Regions from separate parts of the Kocuria atrinae genome, predicted to be linked through region 2. Evidence: riboswitches for the same ligand, from Rfam matches in the RefSeq annotation. Region 2 holds a riboswitch; the other holds the start of a gene.

Region 1 (14,934 bases), on a different contig from region 2:
TACCGCAGGGGAGTGCGCGTGCTCGGAACGGTGCTGGGTAGTTGGCCCTCGAAACCGCAGGCACTGCACGAGACCAACCGCGATTACATCCGCAACATTCACGCGGAGGACGGCACGAGCGTCCCGTTGCTCGGCACTATTCCGCTGGGCTGGGGCTCCGCGGCCGGAGACTGATGTGAGTCAACTGCAGTCCGGAAGTGTGGCAACCACCCTTAGAACCCGCGGCAGGAAATCGGCAGTTCCCTCGCTTGAGACTTCGTCGATGCCGTTGCCTCACATGAGACTCGCACGCGCTGCTGGATGGCGGAGCATGTTCGGCGGTTAGCGCTCCGCCAGATCAAGAACCCGCGACTAGTGCGTCGTACACGCGCTCGAACCGTTCGTGGACACCGTCGTAGTACTCCCGCGTCTCATCTTGCGGCGAGTAGGTACCGGCGGGTTCGTGATCGGCCGGATTCACGTCCGGAGCCAGCGCCTCGAGCATCAGCAGAGCGGTGCCGCGGGCGGTGGAGCGCTTCATGACCTGATGAATCACCGGTTTGCCCAGGTAGTCGCCCAGGATCTGCAACCACGACGGCAGATCCTGCGTCACGCTTCCCGCGGCCACGATCTTCTCGACGTGCTTGGCGGCTTCTTCCATCTCATCGGCCACCCGCCGGTACGAGGCCGCGATGCCCTCCAACATTCCGCGGGCCATCCCCGCTGCATCGGTGGACGCGGAGACATCCACGAACGCGGTGCGCGCGCTGCCGGCCCAGCCGGTGGAACGCTCGCCGGTCAGGAAGGGCAGCACTCCCGGAGTCGAGGTCGACACAGCTTCTGCGGCAATCTCATCCAGGTCAACGCCGTCCAGATTGAGCGTGTTCTCCAGCCAGCTGACGGCTCGGCCCACATCATTGAGGGCCCCGCCCAGTAGGCAACGTTTGGAGTCGATCCGGTAGCACCACAGTCCGGGCGGAATGTCGTTCGGGCGGTGATGCAGAAGCACCCGCATGGCACCGGAGGTGGCTGCAGAGACGACCATGGTCTGTTCGTTGTCGCCGCCCACGCCGATGTTGGCGCACAACCCGTCGGCCACCGGCGCGTACCACTGGGCATCGGAGAGACCCTCCCAGCGTTCGGTGCGTTCGGGGTCCACGTCCGGCAGCGGTTGATCGGGGTCAAGGATCGGCGAGAGGACATCCTCAGAGATCCCTGCTGCCTTGAGCATGCGCTGATCCCAGTTGCCGGATCGTCGGTTGAGCAGCCCGGTCCACGCGGCGGTCGCGGTACCCGCTGCAGTAGTTCCGAGAAGCTTCAGCCACACATATTCACCGATGGACATCCATCGAGCGGCCTCCTCCATGACCTCCGGCTGGGTCTCCGCCAGCCAGCGAAATCGCGGAGCCAGGTAGCTGGTGTGCAGCCGGGCACCCACGATGTCCTGTACTTCGCGCTCGTCCAATTCTTGACGCAGTTGCGCGAGCTGCGGCGCGCAGCGGGAATCCGCATACGTGAAACACGGGGTAATAGCGCTCCCCTCCTCGTTCACGCCCACGAGCGATGACGCAAAAGTATCGAGTCCGACGCCGCGCACTCGCCCGGCCAGCTCAGACCGGTCACACACCAAGTCCAGGATCTCGCTCAACTCCTCAACCACCTGATCGGGGTCGATCACCGATGTGCCGTCGGAGGCCGTGGTGAAGGAATGCGGAACCTTGTGCCGGTAGCCACGGACCGGGGTCCCGGTGGCATCGTGGAGGGAACCACGGCTTGCCGTGGACCCCACGTCCAAGGCCATGACCAAAGGGTCCACCGCTTTTTTGAGTTCGACAGCGAACTCCACCCCGTCGTCGGGGCGCGGTGTGTCCTTGTGCTTGCCCATGATTCCTCCTGCTCCGTTGCGGTGGATCGCTGTCTTCAGTCTATGGAGCCGGGCAGAGCGGTGGGCGGGAGCAACTCGCGTGAGTGTCGAGTGGAACTGAACAGAGCGGCGTCGGCGTATCAAAATTTGAGACGCATGACCGACATATGGATAGCGTCGTGGGCCGCGCGTATCCTGGAACGAACAAATCTTTTCGGGTCACGGCACAATCGAGCCGTGCGAGAGCCCGAAGCACACCTTGGAAGGAGTCACTGTGCCGCAGCTGCGATCAGCAACGTCAACCACCGGCCGGAACATGGCGGGAGCGCGCGCCCTGTGGCGGGCCACCGGCATGGGGAGCGAGGACTTCGGTAAGCCGATCATCGCGATCGCCAACTCCTTCACCCAGTTCGTCCCCGGGCACGTCCACCTCAAGAACATGGGCGACCTGGTGGCCTCCGCGGTCCAGGAAGCCGGCGGCGTGGCCAAGGAATTCAACACGATTGCCGTGGACGACGGTATCGCCATGGGCCACGACGGGATGCTCTACTCGCTGCCCTCCCGCGACATCATTGCGGACTCCGTGGAGTACATGGTCAACGCGCACTGCGCGGACGCCCTGGTGTGCATCTCCAACTGCGACAAGATCACCCCGGGCATGCTCATGGCTGCCCTGCGATTGAACATCCCCGTGGTGTTCGTCTCCGGTGGCCCCATGGAATCCGGTGAGGGCGTGGAAGGCGTGGTGGAGCACCGCGTGGACCTGGTGGATGCCATGGCACTGGCCGTGGACGAATCCGTCACAGATGCTCAGCTGGCCCAGATCGAGGAGAACGCGTGCCCCACGTGCGGCTCGTGCTCCGGTATGTTCACGGCCAACTCGATGAACTGCCTGACCGAGGCGCTGGGCCTGTCCCTGCCCGGTAACGGCACCACGCTGGCCACGCACGTGAACCGTAAGCGCCTGTTCTTGGAAGCGGGCCGCCGCATCGTGGAGTCCGCCAAGCGCTACTACGAGCAGGACGACGAGTCCGTGTTGCCCCGCAATATCGCGACCAAGGCCGCGTTCAGCAACGCCATGGCACTTGACGTGGCCATGGGCGGCTCGACCAATACCGTGTTGCACATTCTGGCCGCCGCGCAGGAGGCCGAGGTGGACTTCAACCTCTCGGACATCGACGCGCTGTCCCGGAAGGTTCCTTGCCTGGCCAAGGTGGCACCGAACTCCACTAAATTCCATATCGAGCATGTACACCGCGCCGGTGGTATCCCCGCCATCCTGGGTGAACTGCGCCGCGGTGGCCTGCTGGATGAGGACGTCCACACCGTTCACGCTCAGACCATGGGCGAGTGGCTGGATGAATGGGACATCCGTTCGGGCAAGGCCTCGAACGAGGCCAAGGAGTTCTTCCTGGCGGCCCCCGGCGGTGTGCGCACCACCCAGGCGTTCTCGCAAGCCAATGAGTACGAAGACCACGATCTGGACGCGGCCGAGGGCTGCATCCGGGATATGGAGCACGCCTACACCATCGAGGGTGGCCTGTGCGTGCTGTTCGGCAACATCGCCGAGGACGGCGCCGTGATCAAGACCGCCGGCATCGATCCCGAGCTGTTCCACTTCAAGGGCAACGCTTACGTGGTCGAGTCTCAGGATGAGGCGGTGCACGAGATCCTCTCCAAGAACGTGAAGGAGGGGGACATCGTGGTGATCGCCTACGAAGGCCCCAAGGGCGGACCGGGTATGCAGGAAATGCTGTACCCGACCAGCTACCTCAAGGGCTTGGGCCTGGGCAAGAAGTGCGCGCTCATCACGGACGGCCGATTCTCGGGTGGCACCTCGGGCCTGTCCATCGGTCACATCTCGCCGGAGGCCGCCGCCGGCGGTGCCGTGGGTCTGATCGAACACGGTGACGAGATCGAGATCGACGTGGAGAACCGCGTGCTGCGGGTCAACGTGGACGACGCCGAGCTTGCGCGCCGTCGGGAGGCCAAGGGCTCCGCACCGTGGAAGCCCACCAAGCCGCGTGAGCGCAGGGTGTCCAAGGCGCTGCGCGCCTATGCCTCCATGGTGACCTCCGCCGACAAGGGCGCTGTGCGCGTGATCGAGGACTAAATGGAAGTTATTTATTAGTAGCTAAGGCACTAATAAGACGAAAAAGGTGACTCCGTTGATCAACGGGGTCATCTTTTTGTCATATCCCCCCTTTTGGGCGGCGCATGTGTCTCAGACAACAGCGCTGGTCATAGGCTCAGCTGTCAGGCACGCGAACTTTTTCGGGCCTTAAGCGAAAGGAATTAACGGATGTCTCAGCAGGGCCCGCACATCACGCAGAGCGAAGAACGCCAGATCCTCAAGGAACGGTTCAATGATGAAACCGTTGGATTCCACAAGGGGCTGGGTGCGCGTCAGCTGCAGATGATCGCGATCGGTAGCGCCATCGGAACAGGGTTGTTCCTGGGCGCAGGTGGCCGGTTGGAGCAGGCCGGACCGTCACTGTTCATCCTGTATGCAATCTGTGGTTTCTTCGGTTACCTGATTCTGCGTTCGCTCGGTGAACTCGTGGTCCACCGGCCGTCCTCCGGCTCTTTCGTGTCCTACTCACGCGAGTTCTACGGCGAGAAGGCCGCGTACGTTTCCGGCTGGCTCTACTGGTTGAACTGGGCCATGACAGCGGTTGCTGATGCCACGGCCATTGCCATCTACATCAAGTGGTTCGGGCAGTACAGCCCGGCCCTGGCTGAGTTTCCGCAGTGGATCCTGGCCTTGGTCGTGGTGATCTTTGTGGTCGCCCTGAATATGGTGTCGGTCAAGGTGTTCGGTGAGTTGGAGTTCTGGTTCTCGCTCATCAAGGTGCTGGCACTGGTGATCTTCTTGATCGTCGGAATTTTCTTCGTGCTCTTCGGAACGCCCACCGGTTCGGAAGTGGGCTTCTCCCTGATCCAGGACAACGGCGGCCTGCTGCCGGCCGGTATTCTTCCCGCGCTGATCGTCGTGCAGGGCGTGGTCTTCGCGTACGCCGGTATCGAGCTGGTGGGTACCACCTCGGGCGAGACCCGCAACGCGGAAAAGGTCATCCCCCGGGCCATCAACACCGTGATCCTGCGCATTGCCGTCTTCTACGTCGGCTCAGTCCTGCTGCTGTGCTTGTTGCTTCCCTACACCGCTTACAGCGCGACCGAGAGCCCGTTCGTCACGTTCTTCTCCTCCATTGGAGTGGGCGCGGCCGGTCCCATCATGCAGCTCGTCGTGATCACTGCGGCGCTGTCCTCGCTCAACGCCGGCCTGTACTCCACCGGGCGCATCATGCACTCGATGGCCCAGGCTGGTTCCGCTCCCAAGTTCGCCGGCAAACTCACGAAATCTGGTGTGCCATTTGGCGGCATTCTCATGACCGCGGGTGTGGCCGTGTTGGGTGTGGGGCTGAACTTCGTGGTTCCTGAGCAGGCCTTCGAAATCGTTCTGAACCTGGCCGCACTGGGAACGATGGCCGGCTGGGCCGCCATCACCATGGCCCACAAGAAGTACGTGTCCATGGCCAAGAAGGGTTTCTACAACCGACCCAGCTACCGCGCCCCGTTCGCACCATTCACCAACTGGTTGACCATCGCGTTCCTAGCGGGTGTGATTGTGCTGATGGCCGTGGACTACCCGGTGGGCACCCTGACACTGGGATCCTCGCTCCTGCTGATCCCCATCCTCACGATCGGCTGGTTCGTGGTGCGCGGCCGGGTACGGGCGATCGCCGCTGAGCGAGAGGGCTTCACCGGGGCGTTCCCCATTCTTGCGGAGCGCCCGGTGGTGAGCGCATTCCGGGTCGGTCGTGAGCGATCCACCGGTTCCGGCTCCACCACCTCGACTGCTTCACTTCACCAAGTGCCCCAGCCGAATTCCGAGAAGCCGAACCCCAGCAATCCCCACACCGGCCAGTCCGCCACAGATCAGACCACTAACGACTAGACCACCACCGAGAAGCACACCACTGACGGGAATGACTCCCGCTAAGAAGAACGAGACCATGACACAGTTCGTCGACGTACCCAATATGGCCCGATGGATCCAGCGCGAAGGCGTTGAGGGGATCATGCGCAACATGGTCAAGTATCTGGAAAATGACTTCACGCGGTGGGAGAAGTTCGACAAGATCCCGCGTGTGGCCAGCCACACCCCCTTCGGAGTGATCGAGCTGATGCCCACCTCCGATGGCGAGGAGTACTCGTTCAAGTACGTGAACGGTCACCCGTTCAACCCCGCCCGCGGCTACCAGACCGTGACCGCCTTCGGTGTTCTGGCAGACGTGGACAACGGCTATCCCACGTTCCTGGCGGAGATGACCCTGCTGACCGCGCTGCGCACCGCGGCGACGTCCGCCATGGTGGGTAAGCGTCTGGCCCGTCCGGACTCCGAGCGCATGGGCATGATCGGTTCCGGTTCCCAGGCTGAGTTCCAGGCACTGGCTTTCCGCGCCGCGATGGGCATTGAGGACCTGGATGTCTACGACGTGGACCCTGCCGCCATGGACAAGCTCAAGCGCAACCTGGAGCCGCTGGGCTTCCGGGTCACGGCCATGTCCTCCTCGGACGAGGCTGTGGCCAACGCGGACATCATCACCACGTGCACCGCGGACAAGGCACAGAACACCGTCCTGTCCGACAAGCAGGTCAAGCCCGGCGTGCACATCAACGCCGTGGGCGGCGACTGCCCGGGCAAGACCGAGCTGGAGGCCGCGATCCTCTACCGCTCCACCGTGTTCGTGGAATTCCCCGAGCAGACCCGTATCGAGGGCGAGATCCAGCAGGTCGAGGAGGACTTCCCGGTCGTGGAGTTCTGGAAGGTCCTCACCGATCAGGCACCCGGCCGTACCTCGGAGGAAGAGATCACCATCTTCGACTCCGTGGGATTCGCCATTGCGGACTTCTCCGCACTGCGCTGCCTGCGTGATTCCACCAACGGTACGGAACTGCAGACCTACATCGACCTGGTGGCCGAGCCTGAAGATCCCAAGGACCTGTTCTCACTGGTGAACTCGCTCAAGCCCGTGGGCTGAGCCGCGCTCACACCCCGGCGGTAGTTTCCGCTACTGTGACCTAAATCAGTGCAACAGCGCACATTAGGCACCCAGTCCCGCTCGCCCGAAGGCAGCGGTGAGCGGGACTGTTCCGAGGGAGAAGTCCGGGGATATTCATGGATGCATTAACAGAACTTGTCGGAACGGTGGGCGAGTACGTCTGGTACGTCGTCTTCGCGATTCTCATTGGTGTGGGTCTCTACCTGACCGTTCGCACCGGCGTGATCCAATTGCGCGGACTTCCCGAAATGTTCCGGGTTCTCACCGACCCGCCCGGTGACGCTGAGGACGGTAAGAAGGGCATTTCATCCTTCCGCGCGTTCACAGTTTCCGCAGCCGCCCGCGTGGGTACCGGCAACATTGCGGGTGTAGCCATCGCCATCAGCTTGGGCGGCCCGGGCGCCGTTTTCTGGATGTGGACCATTGCGGCCATTGGCGCGGCCAGCGCGTTCGTGGAATCAACCCTGGGCCAGCTCTACAAGATCAAGTCCCGGGACGGCTATGTGGGCGGCCCGGCCTACTACATGGAGCGCGGACTCAAGAAGCGCTGGATGGGTTTGATCTTCGCGGTCACCATCACCATCACTTACGGCTTCGTGTTCAACTCCGTGCAGTCCAACTCGATCGTGGACGCGGTCAGCGGCTCGTTCAACCTGGACATGGCCGACAGCCAGAACATGTGGATCCGCATTGTGATCGGCCTGGCCCTGGTGGCCATCACCGCAGCCGTTATTTTCGGCGGTATTCGCTCGATCTCCAGCGTGACTCAGATCGTGGTTCCCGTCATGGCCGTCCTGTACCTGATTCTGGGACTGCTGATTGTTGTCCTGAACATCACCGAGGTCCCCGCCATGTTCCTCATGATCGTGGAAGGTGCCTTCGGTATCCGTGAGTTCGTGACCGGCAGCCTGATCGGTGTGCTGATCCAGGGCATGAAACGCGGCCTGTTCTCCAATGAGGCCGGTATGGGCTCCTCGCCCAACGCCGGTGCTACCGCGTCCGTGTCCCACCCGGCCAAGCAGGGATTCGTGCAGTCCCTGGGCGTCTACTTCGACACCATGATCGTCTGCTCCGTGACCGCCTTCATCATCCTGCTCTCCAACCCGACCTTCGGGGATGAGCGCCAAGGTGCCTCGCTCACCCAGACCGCCTTGGGCGCACAGCTGGGCGAGTGGGCCATCCACTTCCTGACCATCGCGATCTTCCTGTTCGCGTGGTCCTCGGTGATCGGCAACTACTACTACGGCGAATCCAACATCCGGTTCATGACCGGATCCCGTGCGGTCATGACCGGTTACCGCTTCTTGGTGTTGGCCTGCGTGTTCCTGGGCGCCATTGCTGCCCTGGACCTCGTGTGGTCGCTCGCGGACCTGTTCATGGCGTTCATGGCCACCATCAACCTGATCGCTCTGGTCGGGTTGGCCGGGGTCGCCGCCAAGGTGTTGCGCAACTACATGGACCAGCGCAAGGCCGGTGTGGAACCCGTCTTCCACTCCGGTGACATCCCCGGTCTGTCCGGTCTGGGTGCGTGGGACGGCTCAGACTTTGTGACCACGCGCCAGCACTGGATCGTGCAGGCGGAGGAGAAGGCCGATAAGAAGGAGGCCAAGCGCGGCTAGTTCCGCCGCGGCGTCGTCCTCCTGAATCATTCGTCACCAGGACGACGACGCCGCTGGCTCCCCATACGAAAGCTCCCCACCACATAGTGGTGGGGAGCTTTTGCTACGGCCGGGGGTTCAGATCAGTGGGAGTCCTTCGAACTTGATGCCGAGGTTCCCGATGAATCCGTGTTGCCGTTCTTACCGTTCTTCTTGCTGAGGCTGCTGACGACCTCTTTGTCGATGGCGCCGGTGATGGTCTCATTGTCAGCGGTCGACTGCTCAGCGGTGTCCTCGAGGCGCTTCTCATGGCCCTCGGGGAAGTCCTTGTCGTCGGACTCCTTCATGGTGAGCAATGCGCGCATCCGATCACGGCGGCTCTCTTCGCCCTCGATCTTCTTGCGGCTGCGGAACCACCAGACCAGCATGACAATCACCATGATCATGCCCACGTAACCAATGGCGGGGTACACGTAGCTCATGAGCGTGCCGAATCCGATGAGGCTGATGAAGTAGCCGACCACGCAGGTGCCCAGGAACACCGGGACGTAACGGTTGCGGTGATTGACGCTGAGACGGCGCCCGAGGGCGTAGAACATGCTGATGCACGTGTTGTAAATCATGATGAACGTCACGAACACCATGCACAGTGCGGCCACGGGGTGGATCGTCTCGAAGAGCTGGAGCATGGGGATGTCCGAGCCCTCAACCGATTCGTAGTTCACCAGCAGGGCCACGGCGTTCATGAGCAACAAGATGGTGTAGACAACGCCGCCCAGGACACCGCCCCATCCTGCGACACGCGGGTTCGTGGTGTTACCGCCGATGACCAGGCTCATGGAGACACCGAGCATCAGGGCCATGCAGGTGTAGTTGATCCCGGACAGCCACCAGGGGGTCACGGGGGAATCGGCCTGCACGGCGAGTTCGCTCACGGAACCGAAGTCCACGGGGAGCTGCATCATGGTGTACACGAACACGACGATCACGGCCACGAAGATCAGTGGTGTGACGGCGGAGATGATGTTGGTGACCTTGTTGACGTTCAACAGGCCGGTGAGCATCACGATGACCACCATGATGGCGGAGCCGATCCATGCGGGCAGCCCGAACTGCTGCTCAAGCGTTGAACCGGCGCCGGCGAGCATCACGAACCCCATGGCGAACAGGGTCAGGGTGACGCTGATGTCCAAGAACTTGGAAGCCACCGGGTGGGAGACCGAGCGGAAAACGGCCCGGTGCTCATCGGCCATGAAGTAACTGCCGATCTGAATGATCACGGCACCGGCCGCGATCATGAGCAGCCCGGAGACCACTGCTCCGGCCAAGCCCCACGTGCCGAAGGAAATGAAGTACTGCACCACTTCTTGACCGGTCGCGAAGCCAGCCCCCACCAGGAGCCCGACAAAGGCCAGAGTGACTTGTAATGTTTTTCTGGCATTCACGGGTGACAACTCCTCGAATTTAGGGAACAAATGGCGAAAATCAGCGAACCTTCCCAGGATAGAGGACTGCATGACAAACGCCACCTGGTGTGATAGGGCGAGTGAGATACTCGGGGCAATAGCTTGCCGAGAAAGGAGAATCGCATGGCGCAGCAATGGGAAGACGACCTCAAGGACTGGGTGGCCGGTTGGGATGCGGTGCGCGGAACCGAAGCACCGCCGCAGAACGTGGTGGCCTGGGACGGTTCAGTCCCTTCAAAGGACGGGCTCGTGTTGGTCTGTCCCGAGGATCAGGTCGTGATGGCCCGCGGCGCCGTGAATGCTCAGGAGAAGGAGGTGCTCTCGCAGGGCATCTTGCTGACGGGTGCGGTTCAGGAGCTGGACCGTGGACTGAGTTTCCCGGGTGAGTCCGGGATGTTCGATGCACCCATGGGGGACGTCACGCGGTTCGAAGTGGACGAATGGGGCAAGCCGGTAGCGCACTCCACGCTGTCTGTGCAGGACGAGGTTGCCTACATGGGCCCGCTGCTCACTGATGCGTCCACCGAACGCGATCCTGCCGAGGTGCTGGACCCGTTGGTCTCGTCCATGGCCAACGAGGCCTTTCTTGCTGATGCCGAGCGTTTGTACACCGTGGTCCCCGAGGACGAAGTTCCCGCCCGCGAGTCCCAGGGCTGGGAACGCGCGGCCGTGGTGTTGCGGTTGGGCTGAGAGCGACGTCGGCAGTTTGCAGCTGGGCCGGAGAACAGCAGGCCCCAGAACCATGTGATCCCGCCTCACTGCAAAGTAACCGTGGTTACTACGCAGTGAGGCGGGATCAATTGGTTGGTCACCCAATGACCGTCAGGCAACCACCTGACGCTTGGCGGAAATCACCCCGGTGTTGAAGCCGGCCAGGTGCAGGCCGCCGTGGAAGCGGGCGTGTTCGATCTTCACGCAGCGATCCATCACGGCGTTGAGCCCGGCGTTCTCGGCGATCGCCGCGGCTTCCTCACTCCACGAGCCCAGCTGCATCCACACGGTCTTGGCGCCGAGGTCCACGGCCTCCTGGGCCACGCCGGGCAGATCGGAGTCCTTGCGGAACGCGTCCACCATGTCCGGGACCTCGGGCAGGTCCGCGAGCGAGGGGTAGATCTTCTGGCCCAGCACCTCGTCCAACACGGGGTTCACGAAGTACACGCGGTACGGGGACGAAGACAGTAGATACGTGGCCACGAAGTAGCTGGCCCGCGCGGGCTTATTGGACATGCCCACGATCGCGATCGACTCGGTGTTGCGCAGGATGTTCAGTCGCTCGGGGGCGCTGGGGCCCACCCAGGTGCGTTCGGTGCTCATGCGTGGACTCCTTCGGCAGCTTTTTCGGACGTGGGTTCGGCGGTGGCCGCTGCGGGCGTCACGGTTTCGACGACGTCGCCCTCGCGGTTGATCCCGGTCGCGGCGGTCAGTGCCTGGTCCAGATCCCACAGGATGTCCGCGGGGTCCTCGAGACCCACGGAAATGCGAATCAGGTCTTCCCTCACGCCGCCGGATTCCAGCTGCTCGGAGGTGAGCTGCTGGTGGGTGGTGGACGCCGGGTGCAGCACCAGGGTGCGGGCGTCACCAATGTTGGCCAGGTGCGAGGCCAGCTGCAGGTTCTCGATGAACCGGCCGCCCACTTCGCGGCCGCTGAGCTGATCGGTGCCGGCTACACCGAAGGCGAACACGGAACCGATGCCCTGGGGCAAGTACTTCTGGGCGCGTTCGTGGTGCGGGTGATCTTCGAGACCCGCGTAGTTCACGTAGCCGATGCGCGGATCGGTGGCCAGCCACTGCACGACCTCTTGCGCGTTCGCCACGTGGGCGTCCATGCGCTGGGGGAGGGTTTCCACTCCCTGCAGCAGGTTCCACGCGGCCTGCGGGGTCAGCGATGGACCGATGTCGCGCAGCTGCTCGGAACGCAGCTTGGTCAGGAAGCCGTACTCACCGAAGTTCCCCCACCAGGTCACGTTGTTGTACGAGGGGACCGGTTCGGTCATGGCAGGGAACTTGCCGTTGCCCCAGTTGAAGCGACCGGCTTCGACCACCACACCGCCCAGGGTGTTGCCGTGGCCGCCCAGGAACTTGGTGACCGAGTGGATCACGATGTCCGCACCGTGCTCGAACGGGCGGCACAGGTACGGGGTGTTGAGCGTGGCGTCCACGATCAGCGGCAGACCGGCCTCGTGGGCGACTTCCGCGAGGCCTTCCAGATCGGCAATTTCACCGGACGGGTTGGCCACGAGCTCGGTGTAAACGGCCTTGGTGTTCTCGGTGATGGCCGCCTTGTAATCGGCGGGATCGGTGCCGGGAACAAAGGTGGTCTCCACACCGAAGCGGCGCAGGGTTACATCCAACTGCGTGACGGTTCCGCCGTAGAGCTGCGAGGAGGCGACCACGTGATCGCCCTGCCCGCACAGCGCGGCAAAGGTGATGAACTCGGCCGCCATGCCGGAGGAGGTTGCTACCGCACCGATACCACCCTCGAGGGACGCGATGCGCTCCTCCAAGGCAGCCACGGTGGGGTTGCCGATGCGCGAGTAGATGTTGCCGTACTTCTGCAGCGCGAAGAGGTTGGCGGCGTCGTCGGCGTCTTTGAAGACGAACGAGCTGGTCTGGTAGATCGGAACGGAACGGGCGCCGTGCTCGGCGTCCGGGGTGCCGCCTGCGTGCAGTGCACGGGTGCGGAAACCGAACTGGTGCTCGGCCATAGGGCTCCTCCTTGTCGGCCGCGTACAGCTCCCGTCCGAACACTGCCCGGGGCCGCGCAGCACTCCATCGGTCCTGGCGGTAGCACCGTGCAGTAGGCCGATCACTGCGGGTTGCTGCGGCGTCTTCGATCCAGGTCTCTCGGCCGCTCGGGATGGTGAGTCCATTGTGTCGCGTGGGTGGCGGCGTTCACAAACCGGGGCCCGCAGGTGACCACGGTGCGAGACGACCGCCGACGCCGCCGCGCGGCGCCTCCCGCGTGGCCACGCTGATTAGGCGTACTTCTCCGGGTTCATCCGGCGGAGATTTTCCCGGGCGACCTCGGTGAGGTTCTCCAGCGGGAGGCCCGCGGGGCAGACCTCCATGCAGTCGCCCAGTAGGGAGCAGGGGCCGAACTCGTGCTCGGCGGCGTCCAGAACTTTGCTCGAGCGCTCGTTGCGCTCCTCCGGGGTCTTGGCCAACGGCGGAAGTTCCTTGAGCAACGTGCCCACGTACAACTGGCCGGAACCGTTGGGGCACGCGGCCACGCACGCCCCGCAGCTGATGCAACCGGCGTTACTCAGGGCCTTGAGCGCGACCGGGAATTTGGCTTCCTTGGCCACTCGGCGCAGAGCCTTCTTGTCCACGGACAGGTCCTTCTTGACCGGGAACGAGCCCGCGCGCATGGGTTCGATGAAGATCTCGTCCCCGTCGCGGTAGGCCCGCAGTGACTGCGTGCACGAGGCCTGGTTCTTGTCCGGGCCGTGGGGCACGCCGTCCACGGTCACGCCGCACTTGCCGCAGATACCTTCGCGGCAGCCGTCGTCAAAGCTGACGGGGTCATCGCCCTGGCGGGTGAGGGTTTCGTTGACGGCATCGAGCAGGTCCAGAATGCTCATGTCCTCGCGAGCCTCGACCGGGCTCACGGCCACGAAATTGCCCTGGTCCTCCGCGGTGGCCTGCCGCCACACGTGCACGGTCAGCAGCATCAGCGCACCACCTTGGCCTGCACGGCCGCGGGGATGGTGACGTTTCCGAGAGCCACAGCGGTGCCCACCAGCTTGGCTACGGCCTCGGTCAGCTGGGCGCGCTGTTCGGTGGTCGTGAAGCCGGCGTCCATGGCGGCCGTGCGCACGCCGTGAATCATGTGGCCGGCCAAGGCCGCCATCGAGGCGGTGTAGAAGAATGCGACGCTCGGGCGGGACAGGCTTGCCACCAGGTTCCCGTAGGCGTCCCCGTGCCGATGCTTCGACGACGCCGCCGGGCGCGCACCCACCGTCAGATCCGCTACGTGGTAGGCCGTGAACAGGCCGAGCACCACGCCCGTGGAGCGCATGGAGCGGGCGATGATCTGGGGGACCGAGCGACGTCGGCCGCGAGGGCGCCTCCGCTGCTTGCCCGTGAGCTGAAGCTTGAAGTCCTGAATCGTGCTCTGCACCGTGTGCCGCTCGGCGCGCATGGCCCGCAGCGTGAGTTCGGTGCCGGCCATGATGTGGCTCGTGGCGCTCGCGAGCAGTCCCACTCGGACGACCCACAGGACCGAATTGCGCGGCAAAACCGGAGCACCCACGGTGCGGAGGAACTCCGCGTACTCGTTGTAGTGCTTCCGGCCCAGATACACCTGCATGTTCCCGGCCATGTGCCCCGCGGTGAACAGACTCAGGATGGTTCCGGACGCGGCCATCGCGAGTTTGAGCTCGGCATTGGTGGCGTCCTTGAACATCACTTCCCACGCGCTGGGCTTGGGAGTGGAGTCGGCAGTGTCCGTCGAGGGCTGAGCGGCGGGATTCATCACTGGATCATCCTAAGAGTTCTGGGCAGAAGTATCAGTTCGAGTGCCCTGGGAAGTAACGAACAACTCGATCCTCATGCGCGCGGGGTGAAATTCCAACGCTCGGGGGAGTCGGTGCCTGCCTTTTCTTCGTAGCCTTAAAGATAAGGAGCAACCAGGCGATGACTAGGAGCGCTGGATGACTGACTCACGTGACGCCCCGCGGGAAAGAACTCGCAACCGAGCCCAGGACCTCGATGGCGATCAACCCATCACGACCTTCAGGGAGCGGCCTCAACCGAACTTTGCGCTGGATCCGTTCCACAGGGTGCTTCTTTTGGTCAGCATGATCTCGGCCGTGGCCCTGCCGGTGTACTTCTTCCTGCGGTATTCGGGTGCCCAGGGAGATTTCGCCCTCCATTACGACTTCACTGGTGACGTGACCCGCGAGGGGTCTTTCCAAGAGGCCGCCATTATCCTCGTGCTGCTGAGTCTGCTGACGATCGGT
Region 2 (14,934 bases):
TTGCGCCAATGGTCATGGCGAAGATCGCGGCATTGGGACCCAATCGGGTGCCCACAACGGCCTCTGTGGCTTGGCCCAGTGCGGCCAGCAGAATGATGAACGGGATGGGGCGGATGAAGTTCACCAACAGGTTCAGCGCGGTGAAGACCGCGGTGTTCTCCAAGATGTTGCCCCGGCGGGTGACGTAGAGACCTACGCCGACCACCAGGCCGATCAGACCGGCCAACACCAGGGTGACAGCCACCATGTAGAGCGTCTCGCCGGTGGCCGAGAGCAATTGGGGTCCTAGAACTGACCAGTCCATCAGCGGGCCACCTCCTCTACCTTGGTGATTTCACGGAGTCTGACAATGGTGTTCTCCACAGCAGCGTCCGGGCCGTTCAATGACAGCGTGAGGGTGCCGAAGGAACGCGATTGCAGCATGGAAATGCCGCCGAAGGCGATCTCGAACGTCACCCCGTCTCGGGCGCAGTCCGAGAGCACCGAGCCGATGCGGTTCTGGTCCGTGACGTCCACCAGGATCAGGCGACCCGGGTGTTCCTCACGCAGCTTGGCCATCTCGTCCTCGCGGGGCACGGTGCGCATCACTGAAGACACGAACTTCCGGGTGGTTTCGGCCTGCGGGTAGGCAAACACGTCAGAGGTAGTTCCCATCTCCACCACACGACCGGTGTCCATGACAGCCACCCGGTCCGCGATGGAACGCACCACATCCATCTCGTGAGTGATCAGCACGATGGTGATCCCCAGTTCACGGTTCACTCGCTTGAGCAGTCCGAGGACTTCCTGGGTCGTCTCCGGGTCCAATGCCGAGGTCGATTCGTCCGCGAGCAGCAGTTCCGGGTTGGAAGCCAGCGCGCGAGCAATACCCACGCGCTGTTTTTGACCGCCGGACAACTGCTCCGGATAGTTCTTGGCCCGCTCCGTCAGCCCCACAAAATCCAGAAGCTCGGTAACCCGTTGCTTGCGTTCCTCCGGCTTCCAGCCGGCGCGCTTGAGCGGGTATTCGATGTTCCCGGCCACGGTGCGGGAGTTGAACAGGTTGAACTGCTGGAAGATCATGCCGATCTTGCGACGGATCGGTGCCAACTGGGTTTCGGACTTGCCGTCCACCCGGTTGCCCGCGACTTCCAAGGAACCGGAGCTGATGGGCTCCAGGCCGTTGATCAGACGCACGAGCGTGGACTTGCCGGCACCGGAGTACCCGATCACCGCAAAGATCTCGCCCTTGGTGATGTCCAGGGTGACGTTGTCCACGGCGTTGACCACGCGGGGTTCCCGCTTGGATCCGCCCGTGTAGACCTTGCTGACATCCCGGAAGCGCACCAGGGTGCGCTCACTGGATACTTCGGTCACTGGGTCTGTTCCTTCAGGTCTTCCTGGTACCGCTTCAAGAGGTCCTTGAGTTCCTGCTGGTCCACCTCGGTCGGAACGGCCGTGCCCTTGCTCTCCTCGTCCTCCGCCTCCAAGACCTTGGGATCGTAATAGAAGCTTGCAACCTGCTTGAGCGTCTCGTTGTCCGCATTGGCCTCGGTGGCGGCGAACAGGTTGTTGAAGACCCTTGCGCTGTCCGTCTCCGGGTCATCCGTGGCGAGGGCGGAGTTCGGGTCAATGTCCGCGCGGCCCAGGAAGTCGTTGTTCACCACTGAGGCGGCCACGGAATCCATCGACAGAACCGTCTGCTCGGCAGACACGGGGCGAACGGAAACCTTGGACTTCTCGGTGTCGATGTCGCCTTCGGTCGGGGCAATCGTGTCCTTGGTGAACTCGACCAGGCCCTCCTGCTTAAGCAGGTTCAGCGCGCGACCCAAGTTAATCGAGTCGTTTGGAATGGCGACCTCGTCGCCTTCCTTGAGCTGGTCCACGGAGTCGTACTTGCTGGAGTACATTCCCAACGGGTAGATCGCGGTGGATCCCACCGGGGTAATCGTGTCACCGGAGTTGTTGTTGTAGTCAGCCAGGTACGCCGTGTGCTGGAACCAGTTCATGTCCACATCACCGCTCTTGGTCGCGGGGTTCGGCTGGTTGTAGTCGCTGAAATCAACGTACTCCACGGTGATGTCGTTCTCGGCAGCAACTTCCTTGAGGGCGTCATGTGCGGGCTCCGAGCCGACAATGCCGATGGTAATGGTGCCGTCAGCAGCGGGATCGGAGGATTCTGAGTCTCCGCCGCCGCACGCGGTCAGGGTGAGGCCGATGGTGGTGGCCAGCGCAAGGGGGATCAAACGGTGAGATCGCACGATGTGCCTTTCCGAGGTGTGGAATGTTCTGGGCGATTAACAACGAAATGCGGTGCGTCGAGGACACACCGCAGTCGTAGGGCTCGTGCTAGTTGATTCGGGAAACCGCACTTGCCGGGAGCTACGTTAACCGCGGCCGGATGGTCATCTGGGGCACCCCGCTACGGGAGAGGGTTGCCGTCCGGCCAGCCAGAGCTTCGCGCCGGATCTCGTCATCCGGTGCCAATCCTAACACAGGGTAGGCCGTGCTCAGCGTGTCCTAAAACGCTGCGCTATCAGCCGATCCGCGCGATCCCTGGCCCATTCCTCCGCGCCGAGAACATCCTCGAGCCGAGGGGATCTCTCGCCCTCGTGTTCGTCCACAACTGCAGCCACGGTGTCCACGATGTCCGTGAACTTCACCTCACCCCGGTGGAAGGCATACACGGCCTGCTCATTGGCGGCATTGAAGACGGCGGGCCATGTGCCACCCAGGTTTCCGGCGTGCTTCATCAGATCGATCGCGGGGAATGCCTCGGAATCCAGCGGCTCGAAGGTCCACTGCGCGGCTTGTGTCCAATCGCAGGGTGCCGCTGCACCGGTAATTCTGTGCGGCCACCCGATACCCAGGGCGATGGGCAAGCGCATGTCGGGCGGTGAGGCCTGGGCCAGCGTGGAACCGTCCACGAACTGCACCATGGAGTGCACCACGGACTGCGGGTGCACGGTCACGTCGATCCGATCCAGCTCGATGTCGAAGAGCAAGGAGGCTTCCAGAACTTCGAGGGCTTTGTTGACCATGGTTGCCGAGTTCGTCGTCACCATGACCCCCATATCCCATGTGGGGTGCTTGAGGGCCTGCTCGGGAGTCACCGCCTGCAGGTCTTCGCGCTTCATTCCGCGGAACGGACCGCCGGACGCGGTCAGGATCAATCGGTCCACCTCGCTTGTACGCCCTCCCCGCAGCGCCTGAGCCAGTGCGGAGTGCTCGGAATCCACCGGGATCAACGGAGTTTCCAGTCCGGTTGCCCCTGCGGCCTGCTTGACCAGAGGGCCGCCAGCGATCAGGGACTCCTTGTTAGCCAGAGCCACGGGTTTTCCAGCGTGCAGGGCGGCAAGAGTCGGTGCCAATCCGATCGACCCGGTGATGCCGTTGAGCACTACGTCAGAGTCGGACCATTCGGCCACGCGTGTCGAAGCGTCCGGCCCGTGGAAGATTTCCGGGTTGAACCCCGTGAGTCCCTCCCCCACCGCCCGTTGGGAGATGAGCTCTCTCAGCTCCCTCGCGTGCTCGGCGGTGCCGCTGGTTCCGACCGCCGCCACTCGTTCGCGGACAGCCTGCTCGGCCAACAGGGCAAGATTTGACGTTCCCGCGGCCAAGGCCGTGACCGACAGCGGTGGGTGCCCTGCGGCGGCGTCGTCCTCCCCCGGCCGCCTCAACTGTCGCGCGGAGGCGACGACGTCGAGCGCTTGCGTGCCGATGGATCCTGTGGACCCGAGAACGACCACGCGCCGGGAGTGGTCGCGAGTGGCCAGGTCGAATTCGGGGGTCATGGTCAAGGGAGCGTCAGACATGGTTACCAGTATCTCGCGGATCAAACATGGTCAGGGCACAAAACAGGGGCGCCACCCGAAGGTGACGCCCCTGTTCAGTGAAGCCGTGGATCAGCGACGAGCGCCCTTGCGGCCGGTCACTGCACCGTAGATGAAGAGCACGATGAGTGCGCCCACCACAGCGGTGATGATAGTTCCGATATCGAACACGGAGTCCAAGGATCCGATACCGATCAGGCTGCCCAAGAAGCCGCCCAAGATAGCACCGATGATGCCCAGGATGATGGTGACGATGATGCCGCCACCCTGACGGCCGGGCATGATGAGCTTGGCGAGTGCGCCAGCGATCAGGCCCAGGACGATCCAGCTAATGATGCCCATGATTCCTCCAGTTAACTGTTTGCTGTTACACGAAACGGTCGCGTTCGTATGCCTTGGTCAGCGTACTGACTGCCAGCCTACTACCAGGTTACAGCAGAAACTGTCAGAACGCTGAATTAGTGATTGACCGCCTTCTCCGCACCGACACCGGTGAGCGAGCGAACCTCCATCTCGGCCTGCTTCTTGGGATCTTCCAAACGACGCTCGGTGATGGAGCCGAGGAAGCCGAGCAGGAAGGACAGCGGGATGGAGATGATGCCCGGATTGGACAGCGGGTAGATCGCGAAGTCTGCACCCGGAATCATGGAGGTCTCTGCACCGGACATCACCGGCGAGAAGACGATCAGGACAACGGAGCTGATCAGACCGCCGTACATGGAGAACACGGCACCGCGAGTGGTAAAGCGCTTCCAGTACAGCGAGTACAAGATGGTGGGCAAGTTGGCCGAAGCAGCAACGGCGAAGGCCAATGCCACCAGGAACGCGATGTTCTGACCCTGCGCGCCGATACCACCGGCAATCGACACCAGACCGATGATCACCACAGTGGTCTTGGCGACGCGGAGTTCCTGCTTGGGGTCGGAGTTACCGTTCTTGATCACCGATGTGTAGATATCGTGCGCGAAGGACGCGGACGCCGTAATGGCAAGACCCGCCACCACCGCGAGGATAGTGGCAAACGCCACCGCGGCGATCAGACCCATGAGGATGGACCCACCCAGTTCGTACGCCAGCAGCGGTGCCGCCGAATTCACACCACCCGGGGCATTCATGATCCGGTCAGAACCGATCAACGCAGCGGCGCCAAAGCCCAGCACCAGGGTGAACAGGTAGAAGAGGCCGATCAAAGTGATCGCCCAGACGACGGATTTACGAGCTTCCTTGGCCGTGGGAACGGTGTAGAAGCGCATGAGCACGTGCGGCAGGCCGGCAGCGCCCAACACCAGAGCCAGACCCAGCGAAATGAAGTCGATCTTGGTGATCTCACTCAAACCGTATTTGAGCCCCGGATCAAGCATGGCGGGGTTGTTGTTGGTTTCGACAGCCGCGCCCAGAATGGCCGAGAAGTTGAAGCCGAACAGGGCCAGAATCCACACGGTCATCACCGCAACACCGGTGACCAACAGGCAGGCCTTGATGATCTGCACCCAGGTGGTGCCCTTCATTCCGCCCACGAGCACGTAGACGATCATGATGATTCCCACGACGACGATCACGAGGGACTGACCGGCCTTGGAACCAATACCGAGCAACAGGGACACGAGCGCACCCGCACCGGCCATCTGGGCCAGGAGGTAGAAGAAGGTCACGGCCAGAGTGGAGATCGAAGCGGCCACACGCACAGGACGCTGACGCAGGCGGAAGGACAGCACGTCCGCCATGGTGAACTTGCCGGTGTTACGCAGCGGCTCGGCAATGAGAAGCAGGGCGACCAGCCAGGCGACGAAGAAGCCGATGGAGTACAAGAACCCGTCGTAACCCTGCAGTGCGATAGCACCCACAATGCCGAGGAAAGACGCAGCGGACAGATAGTCGCCCGCGATGGCCAGACCATTTTGAGTACCGGAGAACGAGCGACCGCCCGCGTAGTAGTCGGCCGCAGTGGAGGTGGATTTGGACGCACGGATCACCACGACCAATGTCACCACCACGAAGGCCAGGAACACGCTGATGTTGATCCATGGGGTACCAACCGTTTCCGTGTCGGCCTCGGTGGCTGCATGGATCGCGGGAAGAGCCGCGGAAGAGATGTTGATCATGATTTATGCTTCCCCTCGTCCCGCACCGGAGGCCTCGAGGTGCTCGCGCAGAGCAGTGGCCTGGGGATCAAGTTTCCGGTTGGCAAAGGACACGTACGCGGCAGTGATGCCGAAGGTGGTGACGAACTGCAGGAGCCCCAAGAGCAGCCCGAGGTTCACGTTCCCGAAAATGCGCTGGGACATGAACTCGGGTGCGTAAATGGCCAGCACCACGTAGAGCAGGTACCAGACCAGGAACGCAACGGCCATGGGGAAGACGAAAGAGCGGTGAGTTTTGCGCAGTTCCTGGAACTGATCCGAACGTTGCGCATCGGTGAAGTCGTAGGCCGCTGGGTGGGCCGAGTCGACAGGGGGCGTAGACGCCATGAGAGCCTCCTTGTGTGATGAGGACCACATTAGGCGCTTTGTATCCACAAAAACAACAGCTACGCCAAAAAGGACAAAAAACGGGCCTAACTGTGACCTCACATCACTAGTTAGGCCCACTTTGTATACAAACGTGCTGAAGTCTGGGAATCAGCGCAATGCCAGGATGAGCTCCACTACGCGGTCCAGGAAGGCATCCACCTGCTGCTCTTCGTAGCAGCGCTGGCCCTGCGCCTGACGGAACACCGCCTTACGAACCAGCGTGGGATCCAGGGCTTCGTCCGAACGGAAGTGCTCGGTGATCCGATCACACAACACATCCACATCGGCCACGGAGTACCCCAGTTGCTTACGCTGAGACGGCTGACGGAACCGCTCCCCGTGGGGACGGTTCAAACGGCCGAGCAGTGTCTGGCCCAGCAGTTCCAGGTGTTCCTCCCAGCGCTCCGGACCATGTTCGTGAATGAACGCGTCTCGTTCACGGTCTGCCAGTTCGTCCTCGAGCTCATCCAATCGCACATCGACCGGCGCCGGATCGTAACCGCCTTGAACACGGTCGAACACGCGCTCACGCACCTGTCGGCTGCCGACACCCGGTGCGGACCGGGGGTCACCAGCGGTCGTGGCCAGAACGGCGTCGACCCGCTGCAGGAAATCGTCAACTTCGGCGGGATCGTATCCCCACCGCTCCTCGTCCACGCGCGCGAAAACTCGACCCGCGTTCGTGGGGGCCGGTTCGGCATTCTCGTGGTGAGTGGCAGTGGCATTCAGACCTGGCTGGGCCTTGGTGCGGGTGTCGAGCCCCTCGATCGCTTGAGTTGGCTGGTCAGCTGCGGAGGAACCGGAGGTGTTCTCGGTCATTTTCGGTGTGTACCTTTCCAACTGCCGGAGCGATATCGCCCCGAGCCCCGTATTGCCGGGGACAATACCTATGCCAGGACGGTGAAGAGCTCGAAGATCACGTAACCGGTGATCACCGCGAAGAGAATCGAATCGATCCGATCCATGACTCCCCCGTGTCCGGGGAGCAGCGTACCCATGTCTTTAATGCCCAGCTCGCGCTTGATCATTGACTCGGAAAAATCACCCAAGGTGGCGACTGCCACGATCGCCAACGCAAGGATGATGCCCTGCCACCAGGAGTCCCCCAGCAGGAACACTGAGCACAAGACGCCCACGATCATGGCGCCGCCAGCCGAGCCTGCAAATCCCTCCCAAGACTTCTTGGGCGAGATCTTGGGTGCCATGGGATGTTTACCCCACACCACGCCCACCGCGTACCCGAAGGTATCGGAGCTCACGGCCAGCAGGATGACGGTCAGAATCTTCAAGGCGCCGTTGTCCGCGTGGTAGAGCAACATGGCCCCGCTCAACAGGAACGACGCCCAGACCAAAGCGAAGACCGAGCCCATGATGGAGAGCAGCATGCCCTCCTTGGGCCCGAAGGCGCGCCACACCACCACGATGGTCACGGACAGCGCCATGGCGTACGACAAGTACTGGGCGCCACCCTGGTACGCCGCCAGCGGCATCAGCAACGCTGCGATGACCGCCGGAACCCGGGGAATCTGAATCCCCCGGTAGCTCAAGGAACGTGCAATTTCCCACACGCCGATACCGGCGGCCGTGCCGGCCAACAGAGCCAGCACGAGTGGGAAGAGGAACAAACCCACCAGCAAGGTGGCAATGAGGATCAACGCGACCGCGATAGCCGCGGGCAAGTTGCGGCCGGCCTTGGACGGTGCGCGGTGCTCATCGCTGCGCGCCCACGGTCGCTTGATGATTTCCTTCAGCGTGCCCGTATTGAGCAGCTCGACCCGGGAAGGTTTTTCTACCGGGTTATGCCGTTCATCCGCCCGTCCGTGAGGACCGGCGGATGAACGGTTATCAGATCCCTTGGGGGTATGAGCTGCCGCCATCAGGCACCGAGCAGTTCGGTTTCCTTGTTCTTGAGCAGCTCATCAATCTGGTCAATGTGCTTCTTGGTGGCGGCGTCCAGGTCCTTTTCGCCGCGCTTGCCCTCGTCCTCGCCCACGTCGCCATCCTTGATGGCCTTTTCCATGGCTTCCTTGGCGCTACGGCGGATATTGCGCACGGACACGCGGCCTTCCTCGGCCTTGGTCGAGACGATCTTCACGTACTCCTTGCGGCGCTCCTCGGTGAGCTCCGGCATGACCACGCGAATCACGTTTCCGTCATTGGCGGGGTTCGCTCCGATGTCCGAATCACGCAGTGCCTTCTCAATGTCATTGAGGGCGGAGCGGTCGTACGGAGTGATGAGCAGGGTGCGAGCCTCGGGCGTCTGGAAAGACGCCAGCTGCTGCAGAGGGGTGGGCGTGCCGTAGTACTCGACCGTGAGGCTCGAGAACAACGCCGGGTTCGCACGACCGGTGCGAACCGTGGAGAAATCGGTCTTGGCCGCATCCACCGCTTTGGCCATCCGAGTGGTGGCGTCGGACAGGATGTCAGAAATCACGTGTATTGCTCCTTATGCGTGGAAAAGCCAGGGGTGCTGGCGGACTGCGGTACTGGGTTCCACTCTAGTCGTGGACGCAAGTACGGACGATTTACGGGGTGACCAGCGTGCCGATCTGCTCGCCGAGTACCGCGCGTGTGACGTTGCCTTCGCCCTCCATGCCGAACACACGCATGGTCACGCTGTTGTCGCGGCACAGGCTGAACGCGGTTTGGTCCATGACTCGAATGTCACGGGCCAACGCCTCGTCGTAGGTCAATGTGTTCAAGCGCTGGGCAGAGGGGTCCTTGCGGGGATCAGCGGTGTATACGCCGTCCACACCGTTCTTCGCCATCAGCACCTCGGTGGCGTGCACCTCCAGTGCCCGCTGGGCAGCCACGGTGTCGGTCGAGAAGTACGGTAGGCCTGCACCGGCGCCGAAAATCACCACGCGGTCCTTCTCCATGTGCCGGATGGCGCGGCGGGGAATATAGGTCTCGGCGACCTGCTCCATCTTGATGGCCGACTGCACGCGAGTGTCCACGCCGCACTGTTCCAGGAAGTCCTGCAGTGCCAGGCAATTCATCACGGTACCCAGCATGCCCATGTAGTCCGCGCGCGAGCGATCCATCCCGGCTTGGGAGAGCTCAGCTCCGCGGAAGAAATTGCCACCGCCCACAACGATCGAGGTTTCAACCTGGCCAACGGTTGCCGCGATCTGTTCGGCAATCCTCCGGACCACGGCGGTGTCCAAACCCACCTGGCCGCCACCGAAGACCTCGCCAGAGAGCTTCAACAACACCCTGCGGCGCTGCGGTTCGACGCGGGGATCCCGGCTCAATCGCACGGCCTCGTCGTGCAATTCGGATTCGTTGGTAGTGGGCATAGATCCTCCCGAATAAATACGTGGTCGAGGTGCGGGCCAGAATGTCGCAGACCGCTCCCCAGCATACAGAAACGGCGGGGTGTCACCGATGACTCGATAACACCCCGCCGAGGTGACCTCGTACGACGTCGCTCGCGAGCGGCGTCGGCGGAGGCTGCCTAACTAGCTAGCTCAGGCACCCACGCGGAAACGTGCGAAGGCGGTGGCGGTAGCGCCGGCCTCGGACAGCACCTGGCCAACGGACTTCTTGGAGTCCTTGGCGAAGTCCTGGTTCAACAGCACGACGTCCTTGTAGTAGCCCTTCAGACGACCCTGAACGATGTTCGGGATGATCTTGTCCGGCTTACCCTCGTTGCGAGCGGTCTCTTCGGCCACGCGCTTCTCGTTCTCGACGGTCTCTTCCGGAACGTCGGACTCGTTGAGGAAGCTCGGGGACATAGCTGCGGTGTGCACGGCTACGTCGTGAGCGGCCTGGTCGATGTCTGCACCCTCACCGGAGACGGCCAGCAGAACGCCGACCTGGGCCGGGAGATCCTTGGAGGTCTTGTGCAGGTAGACGGCCACGTGATCGCCCTCGACGCGAGCAACACGACGCACGACGACCTTCTCGCCCAGCAGCGCGCCGGTCTCGGTCACGAGCTCGGACACGGGCTTGCCCTCGGAATCAGCGGCGAGCAGCTCTTCAAGATCCTTGGCGTCAGCGGCAACGGCTGCGTCCAGAACCTTGGCACCGAACTCGACGAACGGGCCGGACTTGGCCACGAAGTCGGTCTCGGAGTTGAGCTCCACCATGTGGCCCACGTTGCCCTCCACGCGAGCAACGATGATGCCCTCAGCGGTGGAACGGCCTTCGCGCTTGGTGACGCCCTTGAGGCCCTTCACGCGAATGATTTCCTGGGCCTTCTGAGCGTCGCCATCGGCTTCGTCCAGGGCCTTCTTGACGTCGAGCATGCCAGCACCCGTGCGCTCGCGCAGTGCCTTGATGTCAGCAGCGGTGTAGTTCGCCATGTGAACTCCTCTGTTGTCGTTTGGGGTTGGCCGGGCGTGAGATGCACGCCCGGCCAACGTCGGTGACCATGATGGGCCACCCGAAAGAATGGAAGGTGAACGAAACTCGCGGCCTTACTCGGCTGCGGGGGTCTCTTCCTTCGGAGCCTCTGCAGGAGCCTCTTCGACCTTTTCTGCGGACTCGGTCTGCTCAGCGGACTCAGCCTTCTCGGCAGATTCAGTCTTCTCGGTGCCCTCAGCCTTGCCGGCCTCGTGCTGCTCGAGAAGCTCGCGCTCCCACTCGGCCATCGGCTCGTCGGTTGCGTTGCCGCCGGACTTGCCGTTGTTGCGCTCGATGAGGCCCTCAGCCACGGCATCGGCGATCACGCGGGTGAGCAGCGAGACGGAGCGAATGGCGTCGTCGTTACCGGGGATCGGGAAGGCAACCTCGTCCGGATCGCAGTTGGTGTCCAGGATCGCAACGATCGGGATACCGAGCTTCTGAGCCTCGTCGACAGCCAGGTGTTCCTTCTTGGTGTCAACGATCCACACCAGCGAGGGAGCCTTGGTCAGGTTGCGGATACCGCCCAGGGTGCGCTCCAGCTTTTCCTTCTCGCGGCGCAGCAGCAGCAGTTCCTTCTTGGTGTACTGCGAACCGGCGACGTCGTCGAAGTCGACCTCTTCCAGTTCCTTCATGCGGTCGATGCGCTTGGAAACGGTGGCGAAGTTGGTGAGCATGCCGCCCAACCAGCGGTGGTTCACGTAGGGCATGTTCACGCGGGTGGCCTGCTCGGCAATTGCTTCCTGAGCCTGCTTCTTGGTACCCACGAACAAGATGGTGCCACCGTGAGCCACGGTGTTCTTGACAGCTTCGTACGCGCGGTCAATGAAGCCCAGCGACTGCTGCAAGTCAATGATGTAAATGCCATTGCGCTCGGTGAAGATGAAACGCTTCATCTTGGGGTTCCAACGGCGGGTCTGGTGGCCGAAGTGAACGCCGTTGTCGAGCATCTGGCGCATGGTTACGACGGGCATGTCGTCTCCTGTTAATTGCTGGCGGTCTTTAGAGCGACCGCCATGGGTTTACGGTTATTGATCGATCGGGACGATCCCTGGCGCGATTCGTGGTCATTTCCTTTCGGACCTGGCCAACGCACCCCATCCGCAACGAGTTCCGGACCGAGGAGTGCGCACACACGTCAATGTGTTCCTTCGCGCGCGAAGTCAGTGTCACCCTCACGCTCTTACCCGGGTCACGGGCATGATGAATAAGGGCAGTCGACACTGCAACGTTCAGGATACATCATGCACGGTGCATCTCGCTCCACATCGGGTGGATTCCTCTGGTGCGGCCTCTCTCGCGGGGTCAGGCTTACCTCATGGTTCCCGACGACGCCGCTCTCGCCCCTTCACAGCCCACCTCGCGTTCCATGCATGGCCACCAATCACGAGCACTCACCGCTCTCGCGGCCCTCTGTCTCGTTCTAGGTTCTGCATTGGGCGGTGGCGTGCTCGGTTCGCAACCTGCGGCTGCTGCCGGGGGCTGGACCTGGCCGGTGAAACCCAAACCAGCTGTCACACGTACGTTCCAACCGCCGGCACAGAAGTGGCTCTCGGGGCACCGCGGCGTGGACCTCAGCGCGACACCGGGGACGGAAGTCCGCTCCCCCGCCGCTGGCACAGTCACGTTCACCGGAGTGGTGGTGGACCGGCCGGTGATCACGGTGGATCACGGGGACGGGCTCAAGTCTTCCTTTGAACCCATTGATGCCACCGTGAAGCGGGGCCAAACGGTGGCCCGCGGCCAGGTGATCGGCACGATTGCCTCGGCTGGACACTGTCCTCCTGCGAACTGCGTGCACTGGGGCGTCCGCAGGGACGGCGAGTACGTGAACCCGCTTCAGTTCGTGCAGGACATGCGCCCATCAGTACTGTTGCCGGTCCCGGAGTAATGCTCGCGGGCTTTCTTGGGGCTGGTGGGCTTGTGGGGCTCCGGGGGCTGCTGACTTCCCGACTCCACAACGGGTATTCACCTGGGGATCCGCTGCAACCCGACGCCTGGGGATCGGCTGCCCCGGTATCTGGAGGTCACCTGCAGCCTGGGCGCCATTAGAACCCCACTGTGCACCTGAGGTTTCGTTGCGACCCCTTCTCCCCTACCCCAGGGGCTCTAATGGCGCATGGTGTGTGGCGAGTGGTTTTAGCGAGCCATGAGATGAGTTGGTGATGGGTCCTGTGGTCAGGGACGGATGAAAAAGGCCCTTTCGCCAGAGTCTCCACTGGCGAAAGGGCCATTTCTGTAGGGCGGGTGGGGCTTGAACCCACGACCAAAGGATTATGAGTCCTCTGCTCTGACCAGCTGAGCTACCGCCCCCTGAGGCCACCACGAAACGGTGCCGTGGTCGCCGCTCTACGCTACCGCATCCGCGGGGTAGAGCCGTTCATCAAGCAGGTTCGCCGCGGTAAACCCGTTCGAACGTGTCCAGGGTCTTCTCGAAGGAGTGCTTGGACATCATCCGGTGGCTGGCCTCGCCCATCGCACGGCGCTTCTCCGGGCTGGCATCAAGAACCAACAGCAGCTTCTCTGCAAGGTCTTCCGCATTGCCTGGTTCGAAGAGATAACCGTTGACCCCTTCATCCGCCAGGTGGGGCAATGCTCGTGCGTTGGCGAGAACCACCGGCGTGGATGCGGACATCGCCTCCAGCGTGACCAGCGACTGCAGCTCAGCGGTTCCTGGCTGGCAGAACACATCTGCGTTCAGATAAGAAACACGCAGCTGTTCGTCGGTGAGGAAACCGCGGAAATGAATTCGTCCGGCCACGCCCAACGAGTGGGCCAGGGACACCAACGAATCCAGCTGTTCACCTTCACCCACGATTTCGGCATGAACATTCTTCTCGGACGGGATCAGTGCAATGGCCTCGATCAACTCGTTGACGTTCTTCTCCACCGCGAGACGGCCACAGAAGAGCACGGTCTGGCGGTTGGGCTTGTGGAGCTCCTCGCCGGAGTGGAGTTCGTAATCGCCCACCTGAATCCCGTTGGACACAGGAACAGCGCCATCGTCCACACCATTGGACACCATGGTCTCAACCGCCAGCTGGGTCGGTGCCGTCACCACGTCGCAGCGGCGGAACTGACGGGCCAGGTCCCACCACGAAACCTTGCGGTACCCGCGAATGAACCAATCGGGGAAAGGGAGGAACGGTTCGATGTTTTCGGGGATGAAGTGGTTGGTACCCACCAACCGGATCCCTCGGCGCTGAGCTTCCTGGATACCGAGACGCCCCAGGATGTAGTGGCACTGACTGTGAACTACATCCGGGTGGACTTCATCAATGACCCGCTTAATCTCGCTGTAGACCTCCCACGGGAAGCACAGTCGGAAATACGGGTGCGTGAAAGCCCGATGCGAGCGAATTCGATGCTCGGTCACGCCGTCCTTCTCGACCGTGTGGGACTTGCCCTTGGAAGTCATGGGTGCCATGACGTGAACCTCGTGGCCACGGCCGAGCATGCCCTGCGCGAGACGGCGAGCGAACTGAGCTGAACCGTTGATGTCCGGCGGATAGGTCTCGGCGATGATCAGAATCTTCAAAGGGCGCGGTTCCTCGGGATGCTCAGTGCTCACGGGTGCTGTTCAAAGTCTTCAAAGTGGCGGAATCGGCAGATGGAGTTTCACTTGAGAGTTCACGGCGCAGTCGCTTCGCTTGCTCCCTGCGTTCAATGACTTCAGGGTGATGCCGAGACAGCAACACCACGCCGACTATAGCAACGGTCCCTGCCAGACACATGACCATGCCGATGCCAGGGGTGAAGTCGGGGCCGGCCTCCCCCAGTACCGACAGGCCGAGGACCACGCCCACAATCGGGTCCACCACGGTGAGACCCGCGATGACCAGATCGGGAGGTCCGCACGAGTAAGCGCACTGGACCATCCAGCCGCCCACCACGGAGGCCACGACGATCATGATGACCGTGAGCCAGTGGATCTGTCCGATTCCGTGGGCGATCGTGTGGGTCATGGTGAGCCGGACCAACACCGCCACGAAACCGTAGAGGATGCCCGCGGCCAGAACGTAGAACATGCTGATGCGACGGTGCCGGAGAAATAGTTCCGCGACGCCGAAGAAGAGGACCAGCCCGATCAAGATAGCGACCAGGATGATCTCGGCCTGAGGATCGGACAGGTACGTGGGGTCGGTTCCCGCGACTGCGGCCACCACGAACACCGCGCCACCCGCTGTGCAGAGGGAAATGGCTCCCCACGTTCGAGCGTTGATGTCGAGGTGTTTATGTTTGGCGTGCAACAGGGTGGTGATCAC

What was found. A riboswitch is a leader RNA that binds a small molecule or an ion and turns the genes downstream of it on or off. The one in region 2 is predicted to bind S-adenosylmethionine.
Region 1: another riboswitch for S-adenosylmethionine. It lies ahead of ABD283_RS04670 (O-acetylhomoserine aminocarboxypropyltransferase/cysteine synthase family protein); the one in region 2 lies ahead of ABD283_RS09670 (MetQ/NlpA family ABC transporter substrate-binding protein).

The regions. Positions count from the first base shown of each region.
Region 1 is NZ_BAAAQA010000008.1:17,947-32,880, reverse strand. It holds gene bioD (dethiobiotin synthase) at 1-174, shown strand, start outside; gene ABD283_RS04710 (gluconokinase) at 338-1,864, opposite strand; gene ilvD (dihydroxy-acid dehydratase) at 2,118-3,956, shown strand; gene ABD283_RS04700 (amino acid permease) at 4,146-5,801, shown strand; gene ABD283_RS04695 (ornithine cyclodeaminase) at 5,860-6,888, shown strand; gene ABD283_RS04690 (alanine/glycine:cation symporter family protein) at 7,026-8,528, shown strand; gene ABD283_RS04685 (YkvI family membrane protein) at 8,651-9,952, opposite strand; gene ABD283_RS04680 (hypothetical protein) at 10,097-10,663, shown strand; gene ABD283_RS04675 (CoA-binding protein) at 10,796-11,287, opposite strand; gene ABD283_RS04670 (O-acetylhomoserine aminocarboxypropyltransferase/cysteine synthase family protein) at 11,284-12,678, opposite strand; SAM riboswitch class I at 12,740-12,837, opposite strand; gene ABD283_RS04665 (2Fe-2S iron-sulfur cluster-binding protein) at 12,949-13,644, opposite strand; gene ABD283_RS04660 (succinate dehydrogenase cytochrome b subunit) at 13,644-14,447, opposite strand; gene ABD283_RS04655 (hypothetical protein) at 14,626-14,934, shown strand, end outside.
Region 2 is NZ_BAAAQA010000018.1:76,479-91,412, forward strand. It holds gene ABD283_RS09660 (methionine ABC transporter permease) at 1-304, opposite strand, end outside; gene ABD283_RS09665 (methionine ABC transporter ATP-binding protein) at 304-1,356, opposite strand; gene ABD283_RS09670 (MetQ/NlpA family ABC transporter substrate-binding protein) at 1,353-2,240, opposite strand; SAM riboswitch class IV at 2,343-2,457, opposite strand; gene dxr (1-deoxy-D-xylulose-5-phosphate reductoisomerase) at 2,490-3,773, opposite strand; gene ABD283_RS09680 (GlsB/YeaQ/YmgE family stress response membrane protein) at 3,885-4,154, opposite strand; gene ABD283_RS09685 (solute symporter family protein) at 4,271-5,914, opposite strand; gene ABD283_RS09690 (DUF485 domain-containing protein) at 5,918-6,280, opposite strand; gene ABD283_RS09695 (DivIVA domain-containing protein) at 6,431-7,141, opposite strand; gene ABD283_RS09700 (phosphatidate cytidylyltransferase) at 7,210-8,199, opposite strand; gene frr (ribosome recycling factor) at 8,199-8,756, opposite strand; gene pyrH (UMP kinase) at 8,848-9,621, opposite strand; gene tsf (translation elongation factor Ts) at 9,793-10,629, opposite strand; gene rpsB (30S ribosomal protein S2) at 10,744-11,643, opposite strand; gene ABD283_RS09725 (M23 family metallopeptidase) at 11,988-12,560, shown strand; tRNA gene ABD283_RS09730 (tRNA-Ile) at 12,909-12,982, opposite strand; gene ABD283_RS09735 (glycosyltransferase) at 13,053-14,240, opposite strand; gene ABD283_RS09740 (DMT family transporter) at 14,230-14,934, opposite strand, start outside.